2 regions of the Microbacterium sp. C23T genome follow, and region 1 is predicted to be linked to the other one. Evidence: riboswitches for the same ligand, from Rfam matches in the RefSeq annotation. Region 1 holds a riboswitch; the other holds the start of a gene.
What was found. A riboswitch is a leader RNA that binds a small molecule or an ion and turns the genes downstream of it on or off. The one in region 1 is predicted to bind thiamine pyrophosphate.
Positions count from the first base shown of each region.

Region 2: linked by a shared signal. The riboswitch ahead of ACLBXX_RS06895 (ECF transporter S component) and the one ahead of thiM (hydroxyethylthiazole kinase) in region 1 are both predicted to bind thiamine pyrophosphate.

Region 1 covers NZ_JBKFBD010000063.1:322-5,130, forward strand. The annotation lists gene thiD (bifunctional hydroxymethylpyrimidine kinase/phosphomethylpyrimidine kinase) at 1-1,239, opposite strand, end outside; gene thiE (thiamine phosphate synthase) at 1,236-1,910, opposite strand; gene thiM (hydroxyethylthiazole kinase) at 1,907-2,725, opposite strand; TPP riboswitch at 2,716-2,810, opposite strand; partial or broken gene ACLBXX_RS20585 (DNA polymerase III subunit gamma and tau) at 2,943-4,809, shown strand, end outside.
Region 2 covers NZ_JBKFBD010000009.1:44,654-53,744, forward strand. The annotation lists gene ACLBXX_RS06860 (amidohydrolase family protein) at 1-38, shown strand, start outside; gene ACLBXX_RS06865 (SDR family NAD(P)-dependent oxidoreductase) at 230-991, opposite strand; gene ACLBXX_RS06870 (fumarylacetoacetate hydrolase family protein) at 988-1,848, opposite strand; gene ACLBXX_RS06875 (enolase C-terminal domain-like protein) at 1,985-3,280, shown strand; gene ACLBXX_RS06880 (aldo/keto reductase) at 3,267-4,229, shown strand; gene ACLBXX_RS06885 (RbsD/FucU family protein) at 4,243-4,656, shown strand; gene ACLBXX_RS06890 (D-alanyl-D-alanine carboxypeptidase family protein) at 4,675-6,324, opposite strand; TPP riboswitch at 6,362-6,471, shown strand; gene ACLBXX_RS06895 (ECF transporter S component) at 6,464-7,108, shown strand; gene ACLBXX_RS06900 (ABC transporter ATP-binding protein) at 7,110-8,585, shown strand; gene ACLBXX_RS06905 (energy-coupling factor transporter transmembrane component T family protein) at 8,582-9,091, shown strand, end outside.

The DNA.
Region 1 (4,809 bases):
GGGGAGGAGCGCCGCGACGAGCTCGGCATACGAGCGGGCCGACGCATGGAGGTGGTTCGTGTACGCGAGCGTCTGCGGCGCCGGGGCTGCGGCCGTCGCGCCGAGGTGGGACTCGTGCAGCCGGCGCTCCTCGACGATGGAGGACTCCGCCGCACGCGCCCAGAACGCCTGCTCCTCCGACGTCGGCGCGAGCGCGCTCGCCTTCGCCAGTACCCGGGAGTACTCGCCGAGGTAGAGCGCGTCCTGCGCGAGGTATCGCAGGAACGTCTCGCGCGGCAGGGTGCCGTCGCCGAGCCCGCGCACGAAGTCGAGGCCGTCGACCTCCGCGCGCTCTGGTGCGGCGGCCTCCCACACGCGTGCCGACCATGAAGGGACGGCAGAGGATGCTGCGCCCCGTAGTTCGTGGAAGTGGTCGATCGGGCCGTTGCCCTCGCCCACCCGCAGCGCGTCGGCGTGGGCGAGCGCCCCGGTCAGCCACGTCTTCGCGCGCTGAAGCGCCTCGGGCCAGGACGCGCCGCCCGCCCGGAGCGTCGCCATCGCGGACGAGAGCGAGCAGCCGGTGCCGTGGGTGTGACGCGTCTGGACGCGAGCGCCGCCGACTTCGTGCACGGCGCCGTCGGCCGCCACGATGGCATCCGGGCAGTCGGCACCGTCGAGGTGCCCGCCCTTCAGCAGCACCGTCGTGCCGGTGTCGCGGGCGAGGGTCTGCGCGTCGGCGACGGCCTCCGCCCACGAGGTCGCGCGGGCGCGACGGGTGAGCACCGCGAGCTCCGCGAGGTTCGGCGTCACGAGATCGACGTCGCGGGCGAGCTCACGCAGCGCCTCCTCGGCCGCGGGGTCGAGCAGACGGTCGCCGCTCGTCGCCACCATCACCGGGTCGAGCACCACGATCGGCGGGCGCACGCGTCCGAGCCACTGCCGGACGGTGCCGATGATCTCCGCCGACTGCAGCATGCCGATCTTGACCGCGTCGATCTCGACGTCGTCCGACACGGCATCCAGCTGCGCGGCGAGGAACGTCGTCGGCGGCACGTGCACGGCGCGCACGCCGCGGGTGTTCTGCGCCACGAGCGCGGTGACCACGGCCATGCCATAGCCGCCGAGCGCGCCGATCGACTTGAGGTCCGCCTGCACGCCGGCGCCGCCGGTCGGGTCGGTGCCGGCGATGCTGAGCACCCGTGGGATCGCCGCCGCGCGAACCGGCGTCGGTGCGGGCGCGGCGAACGCCGTGTCGGTCAACGCGCGACCCCCTCGAGCGAGGGCGCATCGGCCGCATCCCGGAGCGCACGGGCCGCCGCCGCCGGGTCGTCCGCGCCGCAGATCGCCGACACGACCGCGATGCCCGCGGCCCCGGCGTCGCGGAGCGCCGCGACATCCGACTCCACGACCCCGCCGATCGCGACGCACGGCAGGTCGGTGCCCGCGGCGAACGCGGCGAAGCCCTCGACGCCGAGAGCCGGCGGGTGGTCGGGCTTCGTCGACGTCGGCCGGATGACGCCGACGCCGAGGTAGTCGATCGTGCCGTGGCGGGGGAGATGTGCGGCGGCCCGGTGCTCCGCGGAGTTCGCGGTCCATCCGATCACCGCGTGCGACCCGAGCAGCCGGCGCGCGGTTTCGGGCGGGAGGTCGCTCTGTCCGAGGTGGACTCCGTCGACGCGGGCTCCGGTATCCCGCGCCGCCACGGCCACGTCGACGCGGTCGTTGATGAGGAGCAGGCAGCGGCGGTCGACGACGTCCGACAGCGCTCGCGCCTGACGCAGCAGTTCGCGGGCGGTCACCGACTTCGCCCGCAATTGCACGACGTCGACGCCCGCGCCCGCCGCCGCGTCGACTACCTCGAGCAGCCGGTCGAACGGCAGACGGTCGTCGGTCACGAGGTGCAGCGCGAGACGTGCGCCGAGCCCGCTCATCGGGTCGCCAGCACGTCGGCGACGCGCGCGTCGAGCTCGGCCGGCGCTGCGGCGACGGCGTCGAGCGCGTCGAGGAACGCCACGGCGAACGTGCCCGGCCCCTCCGCGCGGGCCGCGGCCCGTTCCGACGCGGCCGCGTAGAGGACGGATGCCGCCACCGCCGCTTCGAACGGAGCGCAGACGCCGACGAGCGCGGCCATCACCGCGCCGAGCGAACAGCCGCCGCCGGTGACCCGCGTGAGCAGCGCGTCCCCGCCGCCGATGCGGACCACTCGCTCGCCGTCGGTCACGAGGTCGACCGGTCCCGACACGGCCACCACGCCGCCGGTGCGCAGCGCGAGCGACCGCGCGGCGCCGGCCGCAGCATCCGTCCCGTCCGTCGCATCGACTCCGCGACCGCCGCCGCCCTCGCCGGCCACGGCGAGGATCTCGGAGGCGTTGCCGCGGACGATGGCGGGACGGTGCTCGAGCAGTTCGGCGGCGAGAGCGGTGCGCACGGGCAGCACGCCGACCGCGACCGGGTCGAGCACCCACGGGGTGCCGGCCCGCACCGCTTCGCGGGCGGCCTCGCGCTGCTCGGCCGTAGGGGTGCCCAGGTTCACCAGCACGCCGTCGGCGACGCTGGCGAAGAGTCCGGCCTCGCCCGGGATGTCGCACATGGCGGGGGCGGCGCCCACCGCCAGGAGTGCGTTCGCCGTGTAGTTCGTCACCACCGCATTGGTGATGCACTGCACCAGGGGCGAGGTCTCCCGCAGCGCCGTCAGCGCGGCGGCGGGGGAGAGGGCGGACAGGTGTGCTTCGGTGCGCGCGTTCATCGCGACATCCCTTCGCTCGCATGATCGAGATCAGGTTCGACGGGTGTGTTCTCAGCCCGCCGTGCGGGCACCCCGTGTCACTGCCGAGCAATCTAGCAGGGGATCTCGACGGCCGATCGCCGTGTGTCCTCGGCGCGCGCCGTGCGCGTCCGGTCCCGGTTCGCCGAGCCTGTCGAGTCGCGGTCGCGATGTCGGCCCCACGCCGTAGGCTGGGGGAGTGACCACCGCCCTCTACCGCCGCTACCGGCCCGAGTCGTTCGGCGAGATGATCGGGCAGTCGCAGGTCACCGAGCCGCTCATGACCGCGCTGCGCGGCGACCGGGTCGGTCATGCGTATCTCTTCTCAGGCCCCCGCGGGTGCGGAAAGACCACGTCGGCGCGCATTCTCGCCCGCTGCCTCAACTGCGCGCAGGGTCCGACTGACACGCCGTGCGGCACGTGCGACAGCTGCGTCGAGCTCGGCCGTGGCGGCGGTGGTTCGCTCGATGTCGTCGAGATCGACGCGGCCAGCCACAACGGTGTCGACGACGCCCGCGACCTGCGCGAGCGCGCGGTGTTCGCGCCGGCCCGCGACCGCTTCAAGATCTTCATCCTCGACGAGGCGCACATGGTCACCCCGCAGGGCTTCAACGCCCTGCTCAAGCTCGTCGAAGAGCCGCCCGACCACGTGAAGTTCATCTTCGCGACGACCGAGCCCGAGAAGGTCATCGGCACCATCCGGTCGCGCACCCACCACTACCCGTTCCGCCTCGTGCCCCCGGCCGCGATGCTCGAGTACGTCGAGCAGCTGTGCGCCCAGGAGGGCGTGAACGTCGAGCAGGGCGTCCTGCCGCTCGTCGTGCGCGCGGGCGGTGGATCGCCCCGAGACACCCTGTCGCTGCTCGACCAGCTGATCGCCGGCTCGGAAGACGCCAAGGTCACCTACGCCCGCGCGGTCGCGCTGCTGGGTTACACCCACGCCGAACTGCTCGACGAGGTGATCGACGCCTTCGCCGCCTCCGACGCGGCGGCTGCCTTCGCCGCGGTCGACCGCGTGGTGCAGACCGGACAGGACCCGCGCCGATTCGTCGACGATCTGCTCGAGCGCCTGCGCGACCTCATCGTCGTGTCCGCGGCCGGCCAGGGCGCCGCCGCCGTGCTGCGGGGCGTCTCGGCCGAAGACCTCGCGCGCATGCAGCGCCAGGCTGACGCCTTCGGTCCGTCGCGGCTGTCGCACATCGCCGACCTCGTCATCGCGACGCTCGACGACATGACCGGCGCCACCTCGCCGCGCCTGCAGCTCGAGCTGATGGTCGCCCGCGTGCTGGCGCGCGGCGCCGGCGCCGCTCCCGTCGCCGCGCCGGCGATGGCCGCTGCACCGGCCCCCGCGACGACAGCTCCCGCGCCGCCCGCGCCCGCGCCCGCAGCTTCTGCACCTGCAGCTCCCGCGCCTGCAGCCGCAGCGCCCGCGCCTTCAGCCTCTGCCGCCGCGCCCGCAGCGGCTGCGCCGCCGGCTCCGGCCGCGCAGCCTGCCGAGGCTGCGCCCGTGGCGACCCCTCCCGTCCCCGCCGGCCCGGTCACGCTCGACCGCCTCCAGCAGGCGTGGCCGCAGGTTCTCGCGCAGCTCGAGAACGTGAGCCGCTCGTCGTGGATGCTCGCTTCGGGTGCCCGCACCGTGGCGCTCGACGACGACGTGCTGACCCTGGCGTTCTCGAGCCAGAGCGATGTCGCGAAGTTCAAGCAGCTCGCCGCGGGCAAGGGCCCCAGCGAAGACCTGCGTCAGGCGATTCTGGCCGTTCTCGGCATCCGCGTGAAGTACATCGCCCGTCACGACGCTGCCGGTGGGTCCGGCGGTTCCGCTGGCACGGGTGGCCCGGCGGCGCCGGCGCCCTCGGGTCCCGGTCGCGAGGCTCCGCGTCAGGCTGCCGCACCTGAGGCACCGGCGGCCCGCACCGCCGCTGCCCCGCCGAGCGGGTCACGGCCCGCTCAGGCTGCGGCACCGCGTGCGTCGGCACCTGCCGCGCCCGCATCGGCACCGGCTGCGCCGCGTGCGACGGCTCCCGCCGCGCCGCGACCGACCGCGCCGGCTGCGGCGCCGGCGTCGG
Region 2 (9,091 bases), on a different contig from region 1:
TCGCCGAGAACGCGGAGCGCGTCTACCGGCTCGGGTAGCAGCATCCATCGTTCCCCGTCTTCACCGACGCGGGTGCGAGGCCTCCCGCGCCGCCCGCCCCCTCGATCAACAGGTCAACCGGGCTTCTGCAGGAGCTTCGGCCACGAATCGGTCCTGCGGAAGCCCGGTCGACCTGTTGGACGGCTGCAGGGGTGGGGGAGACGCCCCGACGCCCCGGAGCGGGATCGCTTCAGGAGCCGGCCGGGCGGAGGCGGAGGGGCGACATGCCGCCGTCCACCTCGATGTAGGTGCCGGTCGTCGAGCCCGACGACGGGCTCACCAGGTATAGCACGGCGCCGGCGACCTCGGCGGCCGACACCAGACGGCCGTGGGGTTGGCGGGCCTCCAGCGCGGCGCGCTCGGCGGCGGGGTCGGGAGCGCTCGCGAGCAGACGGCCGATCCACGGGGTGTCGGCGGTGCCGGGATTGACGGCGTTGACGCGGATGCCCTCGCGCAGGTGGTCGGCGGCCATCGCGCGGGTGAGCGAGAGCACGGCACCCTTCGAGGCGCTGTACAGCGCGCGCTGCGGCAGGCCCGCGGTCGCCGCGATCGAGGACGTGTTGCAGATCGCGGCGGACGGCGAGGTCCGAAGCCAAGGCAGCGCCGCCGCCGTGACGCGCGCGATGCCGGTGACGTTGATGGAGAGCACGCGCGCCCATTCGGCGTCGTCGTTCGCGGCGATGTCGCCCTGCGCGCCGATCCCCGCATTGTTGACGAGGATGTCGATGCGCCCGAACCGCTCCCCGACCTCGGCGATCGCCCGGTCGACCGCGGCGCGGTCCGACACGTCCGCGGCGAACGCGGCGAACCGCGGGTCTGCGCCGGACGGATCGAGGTCGAGCACCGCGACCTCGGCGCCCTCGTCAGCGAGTGCGGTCGCGATCGCGGCGCCGATGCCCGATGCGCCTCCGGTGACGATGGCGACGAGCCCGTCCAGCTGCCGGCCGCTCATCGTGCCGCCTCCCATGCCACGAACTCCTGGCGCTGCGCACCGAGACCGTCGATCTCGATGTCGACGACGTCGCCGGCCCTCAGATACGGGAACTTGCCGCCGAACGCCACACCCTGCGGCGTGCCGGTGAGGATCAGGTCGCCGGGCTCGAGGGTGACGAACTGCGAGAGGTGGTGCACGATGGCCCGCACGTCGAAGATCATGTCGCTGGTGTTCGAGTCCTGGCGGGGCTCACCGTTGACGAAGCTCCTCAGACCGAGGTTCTGGGCGTCGACCTCGTCGGCCGTGACCAGCCACGGGCCCGTCGGGTTGAAGCCGTGCGCGATCTTGCCCTTCGACCACTGCCCGCCCGAGATCTCCATCTGGAAGGTGCGCTCCGAGACGTCGTTGGCGACGACGTAGCCGGCGATGTGCGCGTCGGCCTCGTCGGGGCTGTCGAGGTACGCGGTGCGGCGGCCGATCACGACGCCGAGCTCGACCTCCCAGTCGGTCTTCTCGCTGCCGCGGGGGATCGTCACGGCGTCGTTCGGTCCGACGACGGTGTTCGGCGTCTTGAGGAAGATGATCGGCACGGTCGGCGGCTCCGCACCGGACTCGCGCGCGTGCGCGGCATAGTTCTGGCCGATGCAGATGACCGCGCTCGGACGCGCGATCGGGGCGCCGATGCGCAGATCGGCGGCGCCCTCGAGCTCTGGGAGGAGCCCTTTGGTGATCGCGGCGGAGGTGCGGCCGACGGGGTCCTCGGCGAGGAATCGCCCGTCGACATCGGATGTGAGCGGACGCAGATCGAGGTGACGGTCGCCGTCGATGACGACGGGGATCTCGCTGCCGGACTCGCCGAGGCGCGCGAACTTCATGGTTCTCCTGGATTTCTCGATGCGGGGCGGCGTCGGTGCCGCCGCGGCCCGCGGACGTGATTGACAGTATAGACATCCGATGTTTACACTTCGAGCGGTTCGACTCCCCGAACCGCGAACCGCTGGAGAACGCCCCGTGAGCCGCATCGTCGCCTTCGAGACGACAGACATCCGATTCCCCACGTCACTGAGCCTCGACGGCTCCGACGCGATGAACCCCGATCCCGACTACTCGGCTGCCTACCTCCGTATCGTGACGGATGCTGCGGACCGAGTCTCGGGACACGCCTTCGTGTTCACGATCGGGCGCGGAAACGACGTCCAGGTCGCCGCGCTCGACGCGCTCGCCGCGCACCTCGTCGGGCGCGAGCTCGAGCCGCTCCTCGACGACATGGGTGCGATCAACCGCGAGCTCATCGGCGACTCGCAGCTGCGCTGGCTCGGCCCCGAGAAGGGCGTCATGCACATGGCGATCGGTGCGGTCGTCAACGCGCTGTGGGACATCAAGGCCAAGCGCGCCGGACTCCCGCTGTGGCAGCTGCTGTCGCGCATGAGCCCCGAGGAGCTCGTCGCGCTCGTCGACTTCCGCTACCTCACGAACGCCCTCACGCCCGAAGACGCGCTGCAGATCCTCCGCGACGCCGAGCCCGGTCGGGCCGAGCGCGAGCGCGAGCTGCTCGCCACCGGCTACCCCGCGTACACGACGAGCCCCGGCTGGCTGGGCTACTCGGACGAGAAGCTCGCGCGCCTGTGCCGGGAGGCGATCGCCGACGGCTTCGGCCAGATCAAGCTCAAGGTCGGCGCCGACCTCGATGACGACATCCGTCGCCTCCGCGTCGCGCGCGAGGTCTGCGGCGAGGGCTTCCCGATCGCGATCGACGCCAACCAGCGCTGGGAGGTGTCCGAGGCGATCGCATGGGTGAACGCGCTCGCCGAGTTCGAGCCCGCGTGGATCGAAGAGCCCACGAGCCCCGATGACGTGCTCGGCCACGCCGAGATCGCGCGCGGCATCGCGCCGGTGCGCGTGGCGACGGGGGAGCACGCGCAGAACCGCGTGATCTTCAAGCAGCTGCTGCAGGCCGGCGCGATCTCGGTCATGCAGATCGACGCGGCGCGCGTCGGCGGCGTCAACGAGAACATCGCCAACCTGCTCCTGGCGGCCAAGTTCGGCATTCCGGTGTGCCCGCACGCGGGCGGCGTCGGTCTCTGCGAGGCCGTGCAGCACCTCTCGATGTTCGACTTCGTGGCCGTCACCGGCACCCGCGAAGGTCGCATGATCGAGTACGTCGACCACCTCCATGAGCACTTCGTCGTGCCGACCGAGGTCCGCGGCGGCGTGTACGTGGCACCGACGGTGCCCGGCACCGGCATGGAGATGAAGGCGGCCAGCCGCGCCGAGTACGAGTTCGGGACGACGGATGCCGCGGCCTGAACTCCCCGCGCTGACGCGGCTCGGGTACGGCGCGGCGAACGTCGGCAACCTCTTCCGTGAACTCAGCGACGACCAGGCCTGGGCCATCCTCGACGCGGCGTGGGAGAGCGGCATCCGCTACTACGACACCGCTCCCCACTACGGGCTGGGGCTGTCGGAGCGGCGCCTGGGCGCGTTCCTGCGGACCAAGCCGCGCGACGAGTTCGTGATCTCGACGAAGGCCGGGCGTCTGCTCCGCCCCAACCCCGATGACGACGGGGGCCTCGACCTCGCCGCCGACTTCCACGTGCCGACGGCGCTGCGCCGCGAATGGGACTTCTCCGAGGCGGGCGTCCGCGCGAGCCTCGGGGAATCCCTGGAGCGCCTCGGCCTCGATCGCGTCGACGTGCTCTACCTGCACGATCCCGAGCGCCACGATCTCGACCTCGCGCTGCGCGAGGCGTTCCCCGCCCTCGAGCAGCTGCGCGCCGACGGTGCGGTCGACGCGATCGGCATCGGCTCCATGGTGAGCGACGCGCTCGCCGCCGCCGTCGAGAGCGCCGATCTCGACCTCATCATGATCGCCGGGCGCTACACGCTCCTCGAGCAGCCCGCAGCAGTCGCCGTGCTTCCCGCGTGTCACGAGCGCGGGACGGGGGTGGTGGCGGCATCCGTCTTCAACTCGGGACTTCTCGCGAAGGACGAGCCGGAGCGCTCCGACCGGTACGAGTACGGACGGATGCCGGAGCCGCTGTGGGAGCGTCTGCAGGCGATCCTCGCCGTGTGCCGCGCGCACGACGTGCCGCTGCCCGCTGCGGCGGTGCAGTTCGCACTGCGCGACACCGCGGTGCGCTCGGTCGTGGTGGGTGGCAGTCGCCCCGAGCAGCTGCGCCGGAACGCCGAGCTCATGGCGATCGACATCCCCGCCGCGCTGTGGGACGATCTGGCCGCCGACGGCCTCATCCGCTGACGAAGGGATCTTCATGCTCGAGGGCATCAACCCCCTGCTGACCGGGGAGCTGCTGCTCCACCTGGACCGCATGGGCCACTCCGACGCGGTCGTGATCGCCGACGCGCACTTCCCGGCGTGGGCCATCGGTGCACGCGTCATCGATCTGCCGGGAACGACGACGCCCGAGGTGCTGGCGGCCGTGCGCAGCGTGGTGCCGCTCGACGACGCACCCGCGCTGGATCTCATGGCGTCGGCCGACGGCGAGGTGCTCGACGTGCAGCGCGAGCTCGCCGCCGCAGCGGGCGTCGACGATCCGCGCTACGTCGACCGGTTCGAGTACTACGTGCTCGCGAAGACCGCGTACGTCATCGTGCGCACCGGCGAGACGCGCAAATACGGCAACGCGCTGCTGCGGAAGGGCGTCGTCGGGCACCCGTCCGCCTGAGCGGGTCTCTGCGGCGGCTCAGCCGTTGAGGCCGAAGAGGTCCAGCGGGTGCGTGAGGCGCCACCACGGCGACGGATCGGTGATCTCGGCAGCGAGCTTCAGGTCGACGGTGGTGGCGTCGAGCGGTCCGGTCACACTGAGCGAGCCGACGACATCGCCGGCGTCGCGGCTGTCACCGAGGTCGTAGGTGGTCGCGACGGTACCGCTGCCGCCGTTCCAGAGGATCACCGAGGCGTCTCCGGACGTGACGATGTCGACCTTGTCGCCCCACAGCGTCTCGACCTGGCCGGCCACGGTGCTCGCCGTCACGGAGGGCTTGGGCTGCAGCTCCGCCTCCATCTGCGCATACAGCGCGCGGGACGCGGCGAGTCGGGCCTCGTCGTTCGGCTGACCCAGCACCGACGCGTAGAGGCGCACGGTCTTGTCGCCGATCGTGACGTCCTTCGCCGAGAGCAGGTTCCAGGCGTCCAGCGTGCCGGTCTTGAGGCCCACGACGCCCGGATCGGCGAGGAGGCCGTTCGTGTTCTCGACGTGCCCGGCGCCCGGGAGGTCGACGGACTGCTTCGCGACGATCTCGGCGATGACCGGGTTGGCGAGCGCCTTCTGCGCGAGCGTCACGAGGGCCTCGGGGCTCGCGGCGTTGCGCGAGTCCATGCCGGTGGGTTCGCGGACGGTGATCCCGGGAACGCCGTGGGCGGTGAGCCAGGAGTTGGCGGCGGAGGCGTAGACGGCGTCGGAGGGCCAGATGCCCTGGGCCAGCCGGTCGGCATAGTTGTTCGCCGAGCCGATGAGCATGCCCTCGAGCATCTGGTACTCGGTGAGGGAGCCGCCTACGGGAACGTCGAGCGCGGACTCGCCGCCTGCGCGGTACTGCCAGTAGCGCGAGCGGTCCGCCGACGTGAAGCGGTACTCCGGCCCCTGCTCGCCCACGGCGAGCGGCATCTCCTCGAGCACGACCAGCGCGGTCACGATCTTGGTGATGCTGGCGATCGCGTCGGGGTCGGCCGTGGAGGCGAGCGTTCCGGGGATGCCGGCGACCGCCTCGGCCGCGCTGCCCTCGGCCGGCCACGCGGGCGCGGCGGCGGGCGCCGCGATCGGCTGCACCTCCATCGCGGTGACGGTGGGCGCGACGGCGTGCAGCGGCCACAGCAGGGTCGTCGCCGCGTACGCGCCGACGACCGCCGCGATCGCGAGCGTGGGCACCACGACGGCGGCGCGGAACGGGGAGCGGCGCGGGGCGTCGGAGAGGAGGTCGGTCTCGACCGCCACGTACGGGGTCGCGGCCGCGGTCAGATCGGCGGGGGCGGCGCCGTGCTCGACGACCGTTTCGTCGACCCAGGCCAGCGCGGTGTGTCCGCCGGCGACCTCGGTGGGTGTCGGCGCGGTGGTGATCGTCGGAAGCGCGAAGTCGGACGGCTCGACGAGCTCCGCGGGGTTCCACGTCGCAACCGACGGCACGTCGGCGACGGGCACCGTCGCGATCGTCGGAGCGACCGCGGTCACGTCCACCGGAGCGGTGCTCGACGGCGGGTACACGGCATCCGTTTCACCCGTCTGGATCGTGAGGATGCCGCCGTCGGGCGCGTCTTCGGAACCCGAAACCGGGACGGCACCGGTCTGCGCGCGTCGCGCGCGACGCGTGGGTGCAGGGGTGTCGTCCGAAGTCACCCCCCCAAAATACCTGCTGAACCGGCGGTATACTCGTCGCCAACACCACGGGAGTCCGGTGAGCCGGGCTGAGAGGAAGCGATCCACGCTTCGACCGTCGAACCTGATCCGGATCATGCCGGCGCAGGGAGGAGCAAACATGCACGCGTCCACGTCCGCATCCACCCCCGTTGCGGCTCACTCGAAGGCCCCGCGGAGCCTCCGCTGGCGGGTCGTCGACATCGTCGTCGCCGCGGTGCTCGGCGTCGCGATCGGCCTGGTCTTCTGGGCCTGGAACACCATCGGCGGCACCTGGTTCGTCGCCATGGACGGCCTCACCCCCGGCCTCGGCGGCATCGCCGTCGGCATCTGGCTCATCGGCGGCGTCATCGGCGGCCTCGTCATCCGCAAGCCGGGCGCCGCGCTGCTCGTCGAGGTGATCGCCGCGCTCGTGTCGATGCTCATCGGCAACGTGTGGGGCGTCTCGACGCTCTTCTCGGGCATCGTGCAGGGCCTCGGCGCCGAGCTCGTGTTCGCGATCTTCCTCTACCGCCGCTTCACGCTGCCCGTCGCGATGCTCGCCGGCGTCGGCGCCGCGGTGGGCGCCTGGGTGTTCGAGCTGTTCTACGGCAGCTCGCCGAACATCCTGAAGACCCTCGAGTTCAACGTGATCTACCTGGTGTCGCTGGCGGTCTCGGGCGCGCTGCTCGCGGGCCTCGTCGGCTGGATCGCCGTGCGCGGGCTCGCCGCGACCGGTGCCCTCAACCGCTTCGCCGTCGGACGCGAAGCGCGCCGCGAGGTCTGACGTGACGGCGACCCGCCCCGCCCGCATCACCGCGGCGGGCTGGGGGTGGCGCTACGGCGGGCGCCGGGCCGCTGCCGTCCATAACGTCTCGTTCACGATCGAGCCTGGGGAGCGCGTGCTCCTGCTCGGCGCATCCGGCGCGGGCAAGTCGACGCTCCTCGCCGGCATGGCAGGTCTCCTCGGCGGCGCCGACGAGGGGGACGAGACCGGCACGCTCCTCATCGACGGCGAGCGCGCCGAGGCTCACCGCGGTCGCGTCGGGCTCGTGCTGCAGGATCCCGACGCCGGTGTCGTGCTCTCGAAGGTGGGCGACGACGTGGCGTTCGGCTGCGAGAACCTCGGTGTTCCGGCCGCCCGGATCCCCGCTCGGGTCGCAGAGGCGCTCGACGCCGTCGGGCTCGACGTTGCGCTGACCCGTCCGACCAAGGCGCTCTCCGGGGGACAGAAGCAGCGCCTCGCGCTCGCCGGGGTGCTGGCGATGCGGCCCGGAGTGCTCCTGCTCGACGAGCCCACCGCCAACCTCGACCCGGACGGCGTCCGAGAAGTGCGCGACGCCGTCGAGCGTGCGGTGCGCGACACCGGCGCGACGCTCGTCGTGATCGAGCATCGCACTGCGGTGTGGGCCGATCTCATGGACCGCGTCATCGTGGTCGGGGCCGACGGCGGCCTCCTCGCCGACGGCACGCCCGCCGAGGTGTTCGCGCGCCACGGCGCCGCGCTCGCCGCGGCCGGCGTGTGGGTGCCGGGCCACCCGGTAGACCTGCCGGTCCTCGCTTCCACCCGGGCCGACGCGCCGACGGCGGTCGCGGCATCCGCTCTCTCGATCTCCCGTGACGGCCGCACGATCGTGCGCGCGGGGCTCGACCTCGCCGTGCCGCGAGCGGCCGCGACCGTGATCACCGGGCCGAACGGCGCCGGGAAGTCCACGCTCGCCCTGACGCTCGCGGGGCTGCTGCCTGAGGCGGCGGGCCGCGTCGAGTCCGCGCCGGAACTCGCGGGCCGCTCCGGTCGGCGCCCCTCGAAGTGGACGTCGCGCGAGCTGCTCACGCGCATCGGCACGGTGTTCCAGGAGCCCGAGCACCAGTTCCTCGCCTCGACCGTGCGTGACGAGCTCGCGATCGGGCCGCGTTCGCGCGGCGTCGACCCTGCCGCCGTCGACCAGATCGTCGACGAGCTGCTCGAGCGGCTGCACCTCGCGCCGCTCGCCGCCGCGAACCCGTTCACGCTGTCGGGCGGGCAGAAGCGCCGGCTCTCCGTCGCGACCGTGCTCGCCGACGCGCCCCCGGTGATCGTGCTCGACGAACCGACCTTCGGCCAGGACCGCCGCGGCTGGATCGAGCTCGTTCAGCTGCTGCAGTCCGAGATCGCCGCCGGCACGACGGTCGTCGCCGTCACCCACGACGAGGACGTGCTGCGCCACCTCGGCGGCCACCGCATCGAGCTCGGCGCTCCCGTTCCGGCGGGGGTGGGACCGTGACCGCCGTCGACGCGCGCACCGCCGACGTCGAGGCAGTGCCCCGCGCCTGGCTCGACGGGGTCAATCCGGTGACCAAGATCGTGCTCGCGCTGCTGCTGTCAGTGCCCCTCTTCGCGAGCATCGACGCCACGAGCGCCCTCGTCGCGATCGTGCTCCAGCTCGCGTGCGTCCCGTTGACGGGCCTCGCAGCGATGACGGTGCTGAAACGGATGCTGCCCATCCTCGTCTTCGCGCCGGTCGCGGGCCTCAGCATGCTGCTGTACGCGGAGCCCGGCGGCACCGTCTACTGGTCGTTCTGGTACGCGACGATCAGCGACGACTCCATCGCCCTGGCGATCGCGGTGTGCGTGCGCGTGCTCGCCCTCGCCCTGCCGACGATCCTGCTGTTCGGCCGCACCGACCCGACCGAGCTCGCGGACGCGCTCGCGCAGGTCGCGAAGCTGCCGTCGCGCTTCGTGCTCGGCGTGCTCGCCGGCACCCGCACGCTCGGGCTCTTCCTCGACGAC